3 regions of the Sporosarcina sp. Y1004 genome follow, and region 3 is predicted to be linked to each of the others. Evidence: riboswitches for the same ligand, from Rfam matches in the RefSeq annotation. Region 3 holds a riboswitch; each other region holds the start of a gene.
What was found. A riboswitch is a leader RNA that binds a small molecule or an ion and turns the genes downstream of it on or off. The one in region 3 is predicted to bind S-adenosylmethionine.
Positions count from the first base shown of each region.

Region 1 (4,702 bases), on a different contig from region 3:
GATCTCGCTTCTGGAAGCAACACATCCTTGATGATCAACCACGCAGATGCACCGGTAGATTCGGCCGCTTCAATGACGCCTTTGTCAATTTCCCGCAAAGACGTTTCCACCAGGCGGGCATAGAATGGGATTGCCGCAAAGGTCAGTGAAACACTCGCTGCAGTGGGTCCCATTGTCGTACCGAGAATAAGTTTCGTCACAGGAATCAAAACGACGAGTAGTATAATGAAGGGAATCGATCGAATAACATTGACGATTGTCCCTGCGACACTCTGTAGGACTCGGTTTTGCCAGAACATCCCTTCACTTGTTACAAATAGACCAACGCCTAAAGGAACACCGATGACGATTGCAAATGCGACGGCAATCCCCATCATCCAAGACGTTTCAAGAAAAGCATTTCCGAAATCAGTAATAATATCAGGCGGCATTTGCGAGCACCTCCAATTGGTTTGTCCGTGTTGTAATATAGTCGATTGCATTCTGTAATTCTGTTTTTTCTCCATCAATTTCAATGATGAGCGTTCCAAGCGGACGGTCCTGTATGTACGTTATCTGACCGTGAAGAATATTGATGGCGACGTTGTATTTCTTCAACGTTTCTGCAATGACGCCTTCTTCAGCAGATTCCCCGCGGAACACGATTTGGACGATTGACCCTTTTCGGCCCGTTAGCAAGCGATCTGGCAATGTTAAAGAATGGACCGTTTGCACAAATTGCTTTGTTAAAGCCGTTGCTGGATTCGCGAACAAGTCATAGACGTCACCTGCTTCAACGACTTTCCCGTTTTCCATTACTGCGATGCGGTGACAAATCTGTTGTACGACTGCCATTTCGTGCGTGATCAAGACAATTGTAATGCCTAATGTCTGATTGATTTCCTGAAGCAATTCTAAGATGGACGCTGTCGTTGTCGGGTCAAGCGCCGAGGTTGCTTCATCACATAGCAACACTTTCGGTTCATTTGCCAGTGCACGTGCAATGCCGACACGTTGTTTTTGTCCACCCGATAATTGAGCTGGATAATGTCCCGCACGATCCGACAAGCCGACCATGTCAAGTAATTCAGCGACGCGTTTCTTGATTTCACTCTTGCTTTTGCCCGCAGCTTTCAATGAAAATGCGACATTATCTGCGACCGTTTTCGAGCTGATCAAATGGAAATGTTGAAAGATCATGCCAATCTTCACACGTTCTTTCTTAATCTCTCTCTTCGTCAATGAAGTCATTTCTTTTCCGTCGATGAAGATTTGCCCCGCCGTCGGTGCTTCCAACATGTTCAAGCAGCGCAACAATGTACTTTTTCCGGCGCCACTGTAGCCGATAATTCCGAAGATTTCACCTTGCTGAATGGTCAGGGTGACATCTTCAACGGCTTTCACGTCTTTATATTGTTTTGTCACATTGACGATTTCAATCATTTAAGTCACTCCTTTTCTGCTTGATAAGGTGGTAGCACATAACCCGCTGCATTTTCTTTCGTGTATTCATAGAATTCGTCGGAATGATACGCTGCCTTCAATGCTTTGGCAAACGGCTTATCTTCGTCTTCTTTTCGTATCGTCAAGTAAATCAAGTAATCTTCAGATGTTTTCTCCACATCGACCGCTTCTGTTAATTTCAAACCTGATGCCAGAGCGAAGTTCCCATTGACGAATGCGAAGTCAGCATCACCGAGTGACCTAGGTGTTTGCGCCGCATCCAGTGGTTGGATTTTCAAGTTGTATTTATTGTTTTCCACGTCTTTTTCGGAAGCTGTTATCGGATTAACATCCTCAGAGATTGTGATCCAGCCGTAGTCTTCCATCATGTTCAAAGATCTTGCCAGGTTTGTTGGGTCGTTTGGCAACGTCACCGTCATGCCTTCTTTTACATCCTCAAGAGCTGTATGTTGGTCCGAATAAAGTGCAATTGGAGCAGTCGGAACGCCATATGCAGGAACGAGGTCCATGTCATGGGATTCATTGAAATTCACTAAATAGTTTCTATTTTGGAATAAGTTCGCGTCGATATTTCCTTCATTTAGCGCATTGTTCGGCTGGATATAATCATTGAACTCGACAATCTCAACCTCGAAGCCGTCTTTTTCAAGTATAGGAATAATCCCTTCCTTCAATTGATCACTATAAGGACCCGCTGTTGCGCCGATCTTAATCTTCTTTTCATCATCTGCAGATGCAGACCCGCACCCCGCCAATACCAGTACACTAATTGCAATAAGCAATAAATTTCTAAACACTTTTTTCATCTTCTATTCCCCCTAAATTTCTAATTTATATACAAAAAAGGCCTCCAGCAATTCGCAATATTGTCTTTGAACAATATCGTGAAAGTCAAGAGGCCTCCGGTTGTCCGGTCAGCTTCACTTCTTATTTTCAGTTTTCAGTACTGGGAACCGTTTTTTCTCAGTTCGATCGATTTGAACGATTTGTCCTTCATGGATGGTAATGTGTACCTCTCCAAAATCCAAACCTTTCAGCGCCTGCGTAATCGCATCGATTTTAACTACATCCTCATTCACTTTCAAAACCATTGCGCATCCTCCTTTTTTTTACTGAGTGAAAGTCACAACGTCTAATCTGATGATTGGCAATCAATTACGCCTCGGCGTAATTGCGTCCAGATTTTGAATCGAGCTTGCTCGATTAACTCCTTTCAAAATCTGTGACATCCGCCGGAGGCTTTATCTTTGTTCAGCGGGCGGTTGGACACCCATTGAACAGGATAACAAAACCACATTCATCTCCCACCTATAGAGGTGAGAGTCTTCTGCTGAAAAAAGATAAAAAAGCGGCCTCTTGTGAACTAAGAGGTCGCCGAAACACGTAGTTTGTAGGCAAAACCTCTCATCTGTCAGATGACGAACGACATCTGCTGGAATTGGCACCGTTTGAATGAATTCAATGGTTGCTGAGGCGTCAAAGGGCCAGTCCCTCTGCCTCTCTTTATAAGAGTTTTGTTTATGTAATTGATATTCATAATAATCCATCTATTCCGATGTGTCAACTATACTTTAAAACTATTTACTTTTTAAGTGACGCCTCTACCAATTTTTCATTCCAATTCTCGCGAATGAAGGGCGCTCTTCCCGACTCTTCTTTGAAGACTTTATATTTTTCTGGGTTCTTTTGATAATAGTCTTGATGATAGTCCTCAGCTGGATAAAAGATAGTTGCTTCAACGATTTCTGTGACAATTGGTTTTTCAAAGCGTCCACTTTGGATTAATGCTTCTTTTGAGCGTTCCGCAACTTGTCTCTGTTCCTCATTATGATAGATGATCTCCGTGCGGTAAGAAGTTCCCCGACTGCCAAACTGACCATCTGCATCCGTCGGGTCAATTTGCTGCCAATAGAGGTCTACTAATTTTTCGTATGAAAAGACTGTCGGATCGTATGTGATTTGCACCGCTTCCGTATGTCCCGTAACCCCCGCACGCACTTCCTCGTACGTCGGATTTTCAGTGACGCCTCCAATATAACCGGAAACTACTTTTTCAATACCGGGTTGCGTATCAAACGGCTGCACCATACACCAAAAACACCCACCCGCAAATGTTGCCAATTCAACTTTTTTCTCAGTCATCATAATCCCCCTTTTCGTTATAATAAACGCCCCTGTCATATAAAAACGACCCCTTCCTATAAGAAGAGGTCGCCGCATGACAAATATCGCGTGCAAAACCTCTCATCTGTCAGATTCATAATAAATCTGTTGAAATTGGCACCGTTTGAACACTGTTCAATGGTTGCCGAGGCTTCACAGGGTCAATCCCTCCGCCTCTCTTTATAAGAGTTTTAGCTATGTAATTGATATTCATACTAGTCTATCCATTTAGATAAGTCAATGTCTGAAAATATAATTTTGTGATTTTTTACTATATTGAGTAAGATATACGATGTTTGAATGTTTAATATCATGTGATAAAAGAACTAGAGGTAAGCAGCATTGTTAATACTTTTAAATAGGTGAGTAAGTGAGTGGAATTGGTGCTATTGGTACTTAAGGATTATTAATTATTAACCGATTTAAATTTGGTTGGGTTTCTTTGTTACTTCTTAACGGTTTTTCTGGATAGCGTTTTGTGTGACTTAGTGACTGTTAGTGAGTCGGTTTTGTGGGGTGTAGATATCGGTGGTTGAAAACAATATTTGGGCGGTCCTCCGCCGGGTTCGGGCGGTCGCTAAACAGATTCGAGCAGTCTACCGGCGGCTTCGGGCGGTCGCAAACCAGATTTGAGCGGTCTACCGGCGGATTTGGGCGGTCTCTATCGATATACGGGCAGTCTCCCCCCCGTTTTATTGACGGTCAACCACTTAGAGATGGGCGTGTGTAGGAATATAATCCGTAGGCTACCAAAAAGGCCACCTTCGAAAAATTCATTCCTCTGTAGGCACTTGAATCGAATGTTTTGTTAAATAATCCTTTTTAAAGTCGGGATAGTGAGATTTCCACAAGGTATGTACGAAATACAAAAAGGGCAGCGCGGCTATTGGCAGTAGGAATAATAAGAACCAATATGGACTTTCCGTAATTCCTAGGATTGCGCCGCCTATGATTCCAAACAGAATATAAAGAATAGAACCAGAACAAAGGCTTGCGTAGAGAAGCAAAAAAACGATATTCATATAAACCAATACATACATGGTCATCTTTTTCCTTTTACCTTGTACCTGCTGACTTAACTTCCAGTTCGCCTTTA
Region 1 is NZ_JBYHFQ010000015.1:65,204-69,905, forward strand. Features, by position in the region: gene AC25Y6_RS11700 (methionine ABC transporter permease) at 1-431, opposite strand, end outside; gene AC25Y6_RS11705 (methionine ABC transporter ATP-binding protein) at 421-1,422, opposite strand; gene AC25Y6_RS11710 (MetQ/NlpA family ABC transporter substrate-binding protein) at 1,428-2,249, opposite strand; gene AC25Y6_RS11715 (YezD family protein) at 2,364-2,534, opposite strand; SAM riboswitch class I at 2,845-2,955, opposite strand; gene msrA (peptide-methionine (S)-S-oxide reductase MsrA) at 3,025-3,585, opposite strand; SAM riboswitch class I at 3,685-3,795, opposite strand; gene AC25Y6_RS11725 (hypothetical protein) at 4,380-4,702, opposite strand, start outside.
Region 1: linked by a shared signal. The riboswitch ahead of AC25Y6_RS11715 (YezD family protein) and the one ahead of metA (homoserine O-acetyltransferase MetA) in region 3 are both predicted to bind S-adenosylmethionine.

Region 2 (4,702 bases), on a different contig from region 3:
CCTTGAGCCTGACGTTGAATCACTTGGCGACGTACAGGGTACGCAACCAATACTAGGAAATCCTTGATCATGAAGGGGATTATAGGGCAATTTATATTTATCAACATAATCCCAAATATCGGTCCACGTCCAATGAATCAATGGGCAAACTTTAACTGATTGGAACGTTTCATCCTTATTCACAAATTCGGTTAAACTTCTAGACGGTGATTGTTCTCGTCGTAGCCCAGATAACCAAGCAGTCGCACTGCTTAGTGCCTCTTGAAGTGGAACAACTTTCCTCATATGGCAACAACGGTCTGGTTGTCTTTCCCATAGTTTTTCTCCATGTGCATCAGCCTGTTCTTCAACCGTTAAGGCTGGCTTTTTCATTTCTATATCGAGCTGTGGATAACGCGTTTTGATGTCATCGATGAGGGTATACGTTTCTTGAAAATGAAGCCCTGTATCCAAAAACACCACTTTTGCAGTTGGTTTTGTTTTCGAAATCAAATCAAGCATCACAATTCCTTCTACACCAAAGCTACATGCATATACAAGATCAGCATCATATTCGTCATAAGCCCATCTCAAAACATTTAAAGCACCCTTTGACTCGTCGTCAATGTTAAACGTTTCAGTAGGCTTAAACCATGTGTCATACGTTAGTTTCACCATAGAAACTTCTCCCCTCATAAAATTAATGATGTAACTTCTCTTTTTAAGACGAAGTTAACCATTCAATGGTTAAAGCCATCTATTGTTCATATGTTCGGAATTTTACATTCAGTTAGAATTCCCGTTCTACTTATGATTGAAATTAACAATATCTTTATTAATCCTATCTGTCAAGTCGGTTTAAAGGTATTCTATTCCTACAACACCAAGAAGTTACATGTCTATTGGTTTTTTCAGATATATTTATTTTCGTTTAAATAATTTACGATGACTTTAACGGATTCTTCAACGCTTAGCTTATTTGTATCAATAGTGATTTCTGGGTCAACAGGTACGTCATAAGGAGCATCGATTCCTGTGAAATTTTTCAACTCTCCCAATCTGGCTTTCTTGTAGAGTCCCTTTGTATCGCGTTCTTCACATGTTTCTAAACTAGCCTTCACGTAAACCTCGATAAATTCATTTGGTTCGACGAGGTCGCGCACTTGATCCCGATCTTCCTTGTATGGAGAAATGAACGCTGTTAACGTGAACAATCCTGCATCAATCATTAGTTTTGAGACTTCACCGATTCTACGAATATTTTCCGTTCGGTCATCTGGACTAAACCCTAAATTCTTATTTAAACCATGCCGGACATTATCTCCATCCAACCGATAGGTATGAATACCTTTTTTATGTAACGCTGTTTCTAACGCTACTGAAATCGTCGACTTTCCTGATCCTGAAAGTCCTGTAAACCATAGAATTGCACTTTTATGCCCCTTAGCTTCTTGGCGATTGTCTTTTGTTACCTCTGATTCGTGCCAAACGATATTTGTAGATTCTGTCATTATTCTCTCCCCCATTTTCTCTATTTAGTTTACAAAAAAAGACAACTTTTAAACCGATACAAATAATCGATTAAAAGATGCCTTTAGTTGTCTAATTAGCATGTATTCTATTACGTAGAAAATAAAAAACCACTTCTTAATAGTGCAAGAAGAGGTTAATTAATCGAACAAAAAATTTCTCTTCTTATCTTCTAAACTTTCGTTTAATGGAATTGGCACAGTACTAAACAGTCTGTTGCCGAGGTTTCATTGGGCCAGTCCCTCAACCTCTCTAGATAAGATATGAACTATTAAGTTGAGACCAATATTACATTATGAAAAAGACATTGTCAATGACTTATCAGATAATAAATTAAAGTCTATTGGTTTAATTGGTTTTAAATATCCTTCTTGTGTCGATAACAAAAAAGCTATCTATTTTTCATTTAAAGTTCTCAAAGAATACACGTATGACATCAGCCCCACCTATAAAGGTACCTAATGTACCTCCTAGGTTTGTGAGGACGACAACTAATAAGACTCGTGTTACCCTATTTGCCCAAAAACCTTTAATCGAAAATACATCTTCAGATAATCTTTCGAAATCGCCAACGCTTGGTCTACGGAAAAATGCCTGAACAATTCCGGATACCCACCCCGCTGCAATCAAAGGATGTAGGGTTGTTATTGGAGCCGAAACAAAGGCAGCCAAAATGGCTAGTGGATGTCCCAGTGCCGCAGCCGCACCAATTGCCGAAAGACTACCCGTCCACAATATCCAACTTAGCGCTTGGTCAAAACCCGCGGAAGGATTTGAAATAAAAGTATATGCAATTATAGAAAGAAGGAGCACTGGAATTGCCCACCCAATAATTTTAGGTAGTTTTGATTTGACGGGCGTTTGCGATAATGCTTGTAAATCATGCTCATTATGAATTTCCTTGGTAATCCCTGGAATATGTGCCGCCCCTAAAACAGCCACTACTTTTTTCCCCGGTGCATCTTTAATTTTCTGTGCTAAATACTGATCACGTTCATCAATTAAAGGCTCCTTTAGTTTCGGAAAAGTTTCTGTGAAATCGTTTAATACCGCATTTAAAGTGTCCTTTGATTTCATTTTTTCTAGGTCTTCTTCTGAAATGCTTTCTTTGCTGAATATACTATATACGACCGACGTGAGAAGTTGGCTTTTCCCCATAAAACCGATATTACCCCAAATTCTGGAGAACGTTATTTGAATATTACGATCGGCGAGCACAAGTTCTGCACCAACTTCATTTGCCGATTCAATCCCCTGAATCATTTCCTGCCCAGGCTTTATATTAAATTGTTTTGCTAAACGGTTTTGAAAGGAGGAAATTGCCAGATTCATTAAAAGTAAAGATGCTTTCTTTTCTTTTATTACCTTAAAAATATCTGTCTCCTTCCACTTGCTTCCTTCCATGATAGATTGATAACGTTGTTCATCCAATTCAATACAAACCGAATCAGGTCTCTCTCTGTCGATTACTTCTTTTACCTGATCTGCACTTTGCTTTGAAACGTGGGCTGTTCCAATAAGAATTAATTCTTTTCCATCTAAATTTATTCTCGTAATATTGTCTTCTTGCATGAACAAACATCCTTTGTAGAACTAATTTCTTATTAGTAACCTCAATCTAGTGATCACCAAAAGACGGTCTAATATTAATAATGAATCAGTTTGAAACAAAATTCAATTATATTTCATTATTAATTAAATATGAGTCATTCCACCAAGGAAAAATCGTTAGATAGAATATGTGAAATCCTTTGGCTAGACTTGCTTTAAAAACTTTTGCGTTCCTTGATCTTTAGGATATAGAAAGCTTACTTGGGTTGTTCCTTCATTCACGATATTCTACGTCACAGTTAACACTTCTCCGATCAATTCCGGAACCAAGACAGAAACTTGTTCTTCAATTTGATTTGACGTTATTATTAATTTTTATCTCTTTCTCGTACAACTTCTTTAACCACTCCTCTTGACGTTCCATCTTTATCATTCGTAAATCTGAATAGAAAAAAACCTCTTTTCAAAATAGAAAAGAGGGTTAAGCAATCATCAACTGTTACTCTAATATCTCAAGATTTCACTCTTACTGGATTTAGCACCTTTCAGTCAGACTGAGGTTGCTGATGCGCCATCAGCCAGTTCCTGAGCTTCTCTAGATGCAAAATATGAAGTTGTTAGTAATTTCAATTTATCTGTTCAATACTCCAGAGAGCGTTTTTCACAATTCAATTACTAGCGATTATTATGACCGTTACCACACTACCCTTTGGCGTTTTCTATAAACTTTATTTTCTTTATAATTCTTTTCTCCTTCTTTTCCCATACCTAAATAATGTTCACGTACTTCTTCGTTTGATAATAGGTAGTTTGCATCGCCTTGCATTACAACCCGCCCACTTTCCATAATATAGCCATAGTCAGAAATTGACAGTGCAACATTGGCATTCTGCTCAACAACTAATATAGATGTGCCCTCTTCTTGATTGATTTGTTTAATATTTTGAAAAATCTCTTTAACGAGCAGCGGTGCAATCCCTAATGAAGGTTCATCCAGTAATAATAGCTTTGGTTTTGCCATAATGCCTCTGCCAATTGCAAGCATTTGCTGCTCCCCACCAGACAGGAATCCCGCTTTTTGGTTTTGAAGAGCTTTAAGTTTTGCAAAATAAGTGTAAATCTTTTCTATATCAGACTTGATATTAGAACGATCCTTCCGTGTATAAGCTCCAGCCATTAAATTTTCTTCAACAGTTAGATCTTTAAATACACGTCTTCCCTCCATGCATAGGAATATTCCCTTTCTAACAATTACGTCAGGTGTGATATCGTTTATTTTTTCACCTTCAAATTCGATAGTTCCATCAGTTATTTGTCCTCCATCACCGGAAAGCAAACCTGAAATCGCTTTTAAAGTTGTCGACTTACCTGCTCCGTTGCTGCCCAGTAAGGCAATTATATTACCTTCAGGAACATGAAGTGACATCCCTTTCAATGCAAGAATATTTTTCGAGTAAACTGCTTCAATATTTTTGACATGGAGCATTTATTTCCTCCTTCCACCAAAGAAAACAAAAAGGTAAGCATATGAATATCAATTACTATTCCCATTCTTGTTTCTGGATGCACTGGTTTAGTATGGGTTGTCCATTTTAAATTAATCGTTGTAGCTAAAGTAATCAGTCAACGGTTCCCATTGTCC
Region 2 is NZ_JBYHFQ010000026.1:42,235-46,936, forward strand. Features, by position in the region: gene AC25Y6_RS15585 (phosphoadenylyl-sulfate reductase) at 1-657, opposite strand, end outside; gene cysC (adenylyl-sulfate kinase) at 891-1,490, opposite strand; SAM riboswitch class I at 1,672-1,772, opposite strand; gene AC25Y6_RS15595 (TraB/GumN family protein) at 1,912-3,081, opposite strand; SAM riboswitch class I at 3,563-3,666, opposite strand; gene AC25Y6_RS15600 (ABC transporter ATP-binding protein) at 3,755-4,546, opposite strand; gene AC25Y6_RS15605 (ABC transporter substrate-binding protein) at 4,658-4,702, opposite strand, start outside.
Region 2: linked by a shared signal. The riboswitch ahead of AC25Y6_RS15595 (TraB/GumN family protein) and the one ahead of metA (homoserine O-acetyltransferase MetA) in region 3 are both predicted to bind S-adenosylmethionine.

Region 3 (4,702 bases):
AAGTTAAGTTTAGACCTATCATTGACCCTAAATTCACTTTAATACTCTTTTCTGTTTTCACATTGGGTCTAATTCGGTTATTGAAAAATGCTCGTTAAATATGTATTTGTTTAAGGGAGAATCATTATATGCTGTATCGCAGAAAAACGTACAAGATAGAACCGCCGATGTACGAAACGTTTACACAGTTTTTCCACACCTATTTGCTTCCGAATCAGCTGACGCATGGGGCGCAGCTGGTTGGACGGTGGGTTGATGAAGAACTGACGGAGATTATGGCATTATGGTCATACGATAGCAGAGCACATTATGAAACGGTGGATGCCGCCATCCGAGCTTCTGAAATGCATACACAAGCGCAAAGACATCGAAAAACATTCGGTTCGTTATATACCTCATCAAATGAAGAGTTTTTCACTTCGACAGGGGATTATGGGCAATCTAAACAGATTGTTGCTGTTAGTGGTTACATTGTAAATGAGGAAGGACAGGTATTGCTTGTACGGAACAATCACCGAAATGATACATATGAAATGCCGGGTGGACGAGTTGAGCCAGGTGAAACGTTAAAAGAAGCGGTTAAACGGGAAGTGCTAGAAGAAACAGGCATCTACGCTGAAATCGGTGACATGGTCGGCGTTTATCAAAATATCACGGCGGGTATCATCTCTATAGTTTTCCGTGGGAGAGTCATTACTGGTGTGCCGGCTGCACAGCCTCCTGAAACGATTGACGTACAATTTGTTGACTTTGATAAAGAACAAGTAGAAGACTGGATAAAACGCCCGCAATTCGTTTCTAGAGTGAAGGATGCCTTGAATAAAGAGACGATTGCCTATGAGGGTTATGAAGTGAGGCCATATCGATTGGTCGAGCGTTCATGAATAATCACTCTTGGGTTGGAAGTGAAAAGGACTTTATCGATGAACGGGATGTTCGGTGGGTTAATCGGATGGCAGTTGGTCGTTTTGGAGGCAATTCTTCAGCGGGACAAACCAAGAACGAGGATGGCTTTGTTATTTGGCAAAATGAGGATTGGGAATTCGCGGCTATTTTGGATGCACATAAAAGTGCCGAAAGTGCGAAACTTGTCATTGATACACTTGAACAGTTTAAAAGTGATTTTGTAGAGATTATAAACATAAAGGGTTTTCTTGATTTTAAATATTTGGAAGTAAAGCTCCTTGAGATTTTTCAATCCAAGAAGTTTTTGGACAAATGCAGGTGTGTCACAGGAGAAACGGCTTGTCTTATCGTAGTGAGGAAAGCTAATTATGTATGGTGGTTTTCCGTTGGAGATTGCCTAGTATACGTATTACATCCGGATCTGATTGCGCTGAACCAATTTCAACTCAACCAAAGGCAATTCTTCGAGTGGATTGGTCAGGTGAATACGTTTGAGCAAGCAGTACCATGCTACACTTCAGGAACAAGAGAATTGAGAAAAGGTAACAACCTTATTTTTTTGACGACTGACGGTTTGGTGGAATGCCCAGGTGAACCTTTTTCGAATCCATCAAATCTTGTTGCTGAGCTGAATGAAAAAAACTCGATGAAGGTATTTCACAGTTGTTAACGGAAATTGAGAGACAAAATGTACGAGACAGTACAACAATTGTTGCATGGAATGTGGAAGTAGAAAAGGAAGGCAGCATCCCGAGCGATTATAGGGGATAAAGGAAGATTTAAAGCAAGCGCAGAACGCAGACTGAGTATAAATAAACTCCCGCGTCAGCATGACGCTGGCGCGAGGGTTCATCGTTTTACTTACTCATTTTCTTTTTCTTGCATTTGGATTCATACGTTCTCGCTTTGGTTTCAGGGAACTCAGTTCAGCAAACTCGCGAGCAATTTCTTCACTCATGTCACCAGGTTTAATTTTTTGGTTTTTCGGTGTCTGCGGTAACGAACGCGCATTGTTCCCGCCAGTTTTGTTGTCATCTCTCCCCATTGTAACAGCTCCTTTCATTTCAATAAGTACTTTGTTAAGGTGGCTTTATAAGAGGGATTTATCCGATGAAAATTTTTGCAATAGAAAAAGACCTTTTACAATAGTAAGTTAAGTAGTATAATGGAAGTTAATTAAATATTCTTATCAAGAGAAGTAGAGGGAATTGGCCCTGTGAAGCTTCAGCAACCTCTGACCTAGTCAGGAAGGTGCTACCTCCAACAAGATCAATTCTTGAGAGATAAGAGCTTAGAGCCTAAAAAGAACCCTCTTTTCTTATCATACAGAAAAAAGGGTTTTTTATATTTTAAAAAGGTAGGAAGTTATAAGGTTTTCAAGATGAATTGCATCGAGTTGCAGGAGCCTACCGCTATTTAAAAAATCATACATATAAAATCGAAAAGGGGATACGACAAATGCCAATCAATATACCGAAACAATTACCGGCAGTAGAACTATTGAAGAAGGAAAAAATATTCGTGATGGATGAAGATCGTGCAACATCTCAAGATATACGTCCTATGACTATTGCAATTCTAAATTTAATGCCTGAGAAAGAAAGAACTGAGTTACAGCTACTACGATTGCTGGGAAATACACCGTTGCAAGTAAATGTTACATTTTTGAATACAGCAACACATGATTCGAAAAATGTTAGTAAAACACATCTAGATGCATACTATGCGACATTTGAACAAGTGAAACATCGCCGTTTCGATGGCTTGATCATTACCGGTGCACCTATTGAGCATTTGGAATTTGAAGATGTTAACTACTGGAAAGAATTAATGGCAATTATGGAATGGTCAAAATTAAATGTAACATCAGTTTTACATATTTGTTGGGGTGCTCAAGCAGCTCTTTATCATCATTATGGAATTGGAAAATTTGAATTGCCGAAAAAATGCTCAGGCGTTTTTACACATCGTTTATCCGATCCTACCATCAATCTTTCACGAGGCTTTAATGATGAATTCAGAGCGCCGCATTCACGTTATACGTCTGTCTCAATAGAAGAAATTGAAAATGATCCTCGTTTACTTCTACTCGCCAAGTCTGAAGATGCAGGAGCTTTCATAGTCCTTTCCAAAGACAACAAACATATTATGGTTACAGGTCATTTGGAATATGACGCGGATACACTTGCGGAGGAATATGCACGTGACCTTAAAAGAGGGGTAGACATTGAGATACCACAAAACTATTTTCCGAATGATGATCCCACTAAAGAACCTTTGAACACATGGCGCTCACATACTCATTTGCTTTTCTCAAATTGGCTTAATTATTATGTCTATCAAGAAACGCCTTATGTGTGGGAATAACTGTTTAATGACCTTTTTATCGTATAGTGCATAAGATAATACGACAAAGGGGGAAAAAGTGTGGGGTTGTTTATCAATGAAAAAGGGCATCCGAATGTCTTTAAAAATAATGAGGACATTAAAAATCAAAATCAAGAACACTTCAAAATAGACCCTTTAGCGGAATGGATGAAAGAACAGAAGGAAGCGACCGAAACAACCAACCGCCGGTTTAATATGATGGAGAACTTACTGAAACGACAAAGTAAAGCACAATCAAATCGAATGATATCAATCCATGAACAACTATCGGGATTAAAAGAAAATGATATCCGTCGTGAAAGTTTTGAGAAGGAAGCACAAAATTCGTTTTCGAAATTAGAAGATAAGAATCAAGTGCTTCTTGAGAGGTTTTGGAACCTGAGAAATTCGAATCAGGATTGTAATGTGCAAGTAAAGGGTATAAGTCAATCAAATCAAGAAATTATAAAGCGCATTGAAATAATTACATCTGCAAACGAGGAAGTACTCTTTAAAATAAATGAGCAGATGAATCAGCAACAGCGATTATCTGACCAATTTTCGCAGCATAAGAACGTTCAAAAGGATGTAATCATAAGGTTGGACAACCAAGAGGGATTGTTGGAGAAGGTAGTAAGACAACTGGATAATCTCCGCTCTGCCCTTTACGAGCGAACATCCTTTTTAACAAGAAAAATAGAAGGCAGCTATAATACGACAACTTCGCGCGTTCCTAAAGTACTGAGCGGACAGGAACAAAATTCGACACGTTTCATGTTGAATCACAAGCAGGAAGAAAAAGAGGAAAATACTGAATGAACAGGTCACGCTCACTTGATTTGAATCCAAACATGGTAATTGATACAGAGAGAGCTTTCCAACAGTCATTTCACATGGCTATTGGATGTGCTCTCTTTTTAATAATTAAACTTCAAGATACTAACATGTATAGGCGATAGGTAATAATGGAACACTTCCTCTATAGTGGAGGTGTGGTTTTGGATAAATTTTTAGAAGTGGATTTTTGGGAAATGATCATTAGGACAACGTCTGCATTTCTAGTCCTTCTTATACTTGCCCGGTTTTTAGGGAAAAAGCAAATTTCTCAGCTAACTTTTCAATTATGTTACCGGTATTACAATTGGGTCAATTGCAGCAGATATAGCAGGAGAATCTAGAACGCCATTTTTAAATGGGGTGATTTCAATGATCTGGTGGGCATCTTTGACAATGCTAATGAGTTATATTGCATTTAAATCTAAGAAAGCACGAATAATACTAGATGATCAGCCGACTATTGTCATATATGAAGGAAAACTCGTTGAAGAGTCAATGAAGAAATTACGTCTGCATTTAAATGATTTAACGATGATGTTGCGTGAACAAAGTATTTTTTCATATACAGACGTCCATTATGCGCTTCTTGAAA
Region 3 is NZ_JBYHFQ010000005.1:86,843-91,544, reverse strand. Features, by position in the region: gene AC25Y6_RS05385 (NUDIX domain-containing protein) at 129-884, shown strand; gene AC25Y6_RS05380 (PP2C family serine/threonine-protein phosphatase) at 881-1,576, shown strand; gene AC25Y6_RS05375 (hypothetical protein) at 1,772-1,951, opposite strand; SAM riboswitch class I at 2,090-2,196, shown strand; gene metA (homoserine O-acetyltransferase MetA) at 2,365-3,273, shown strand; gene AC25Y6_RS05365 (hypothetical protein) at 3,334-4,092, shown strand; partial or broken gene AC25Y6_RS05360 (DUF421 domain-containing protein) at 4,305-4,702, shown strand, end outside.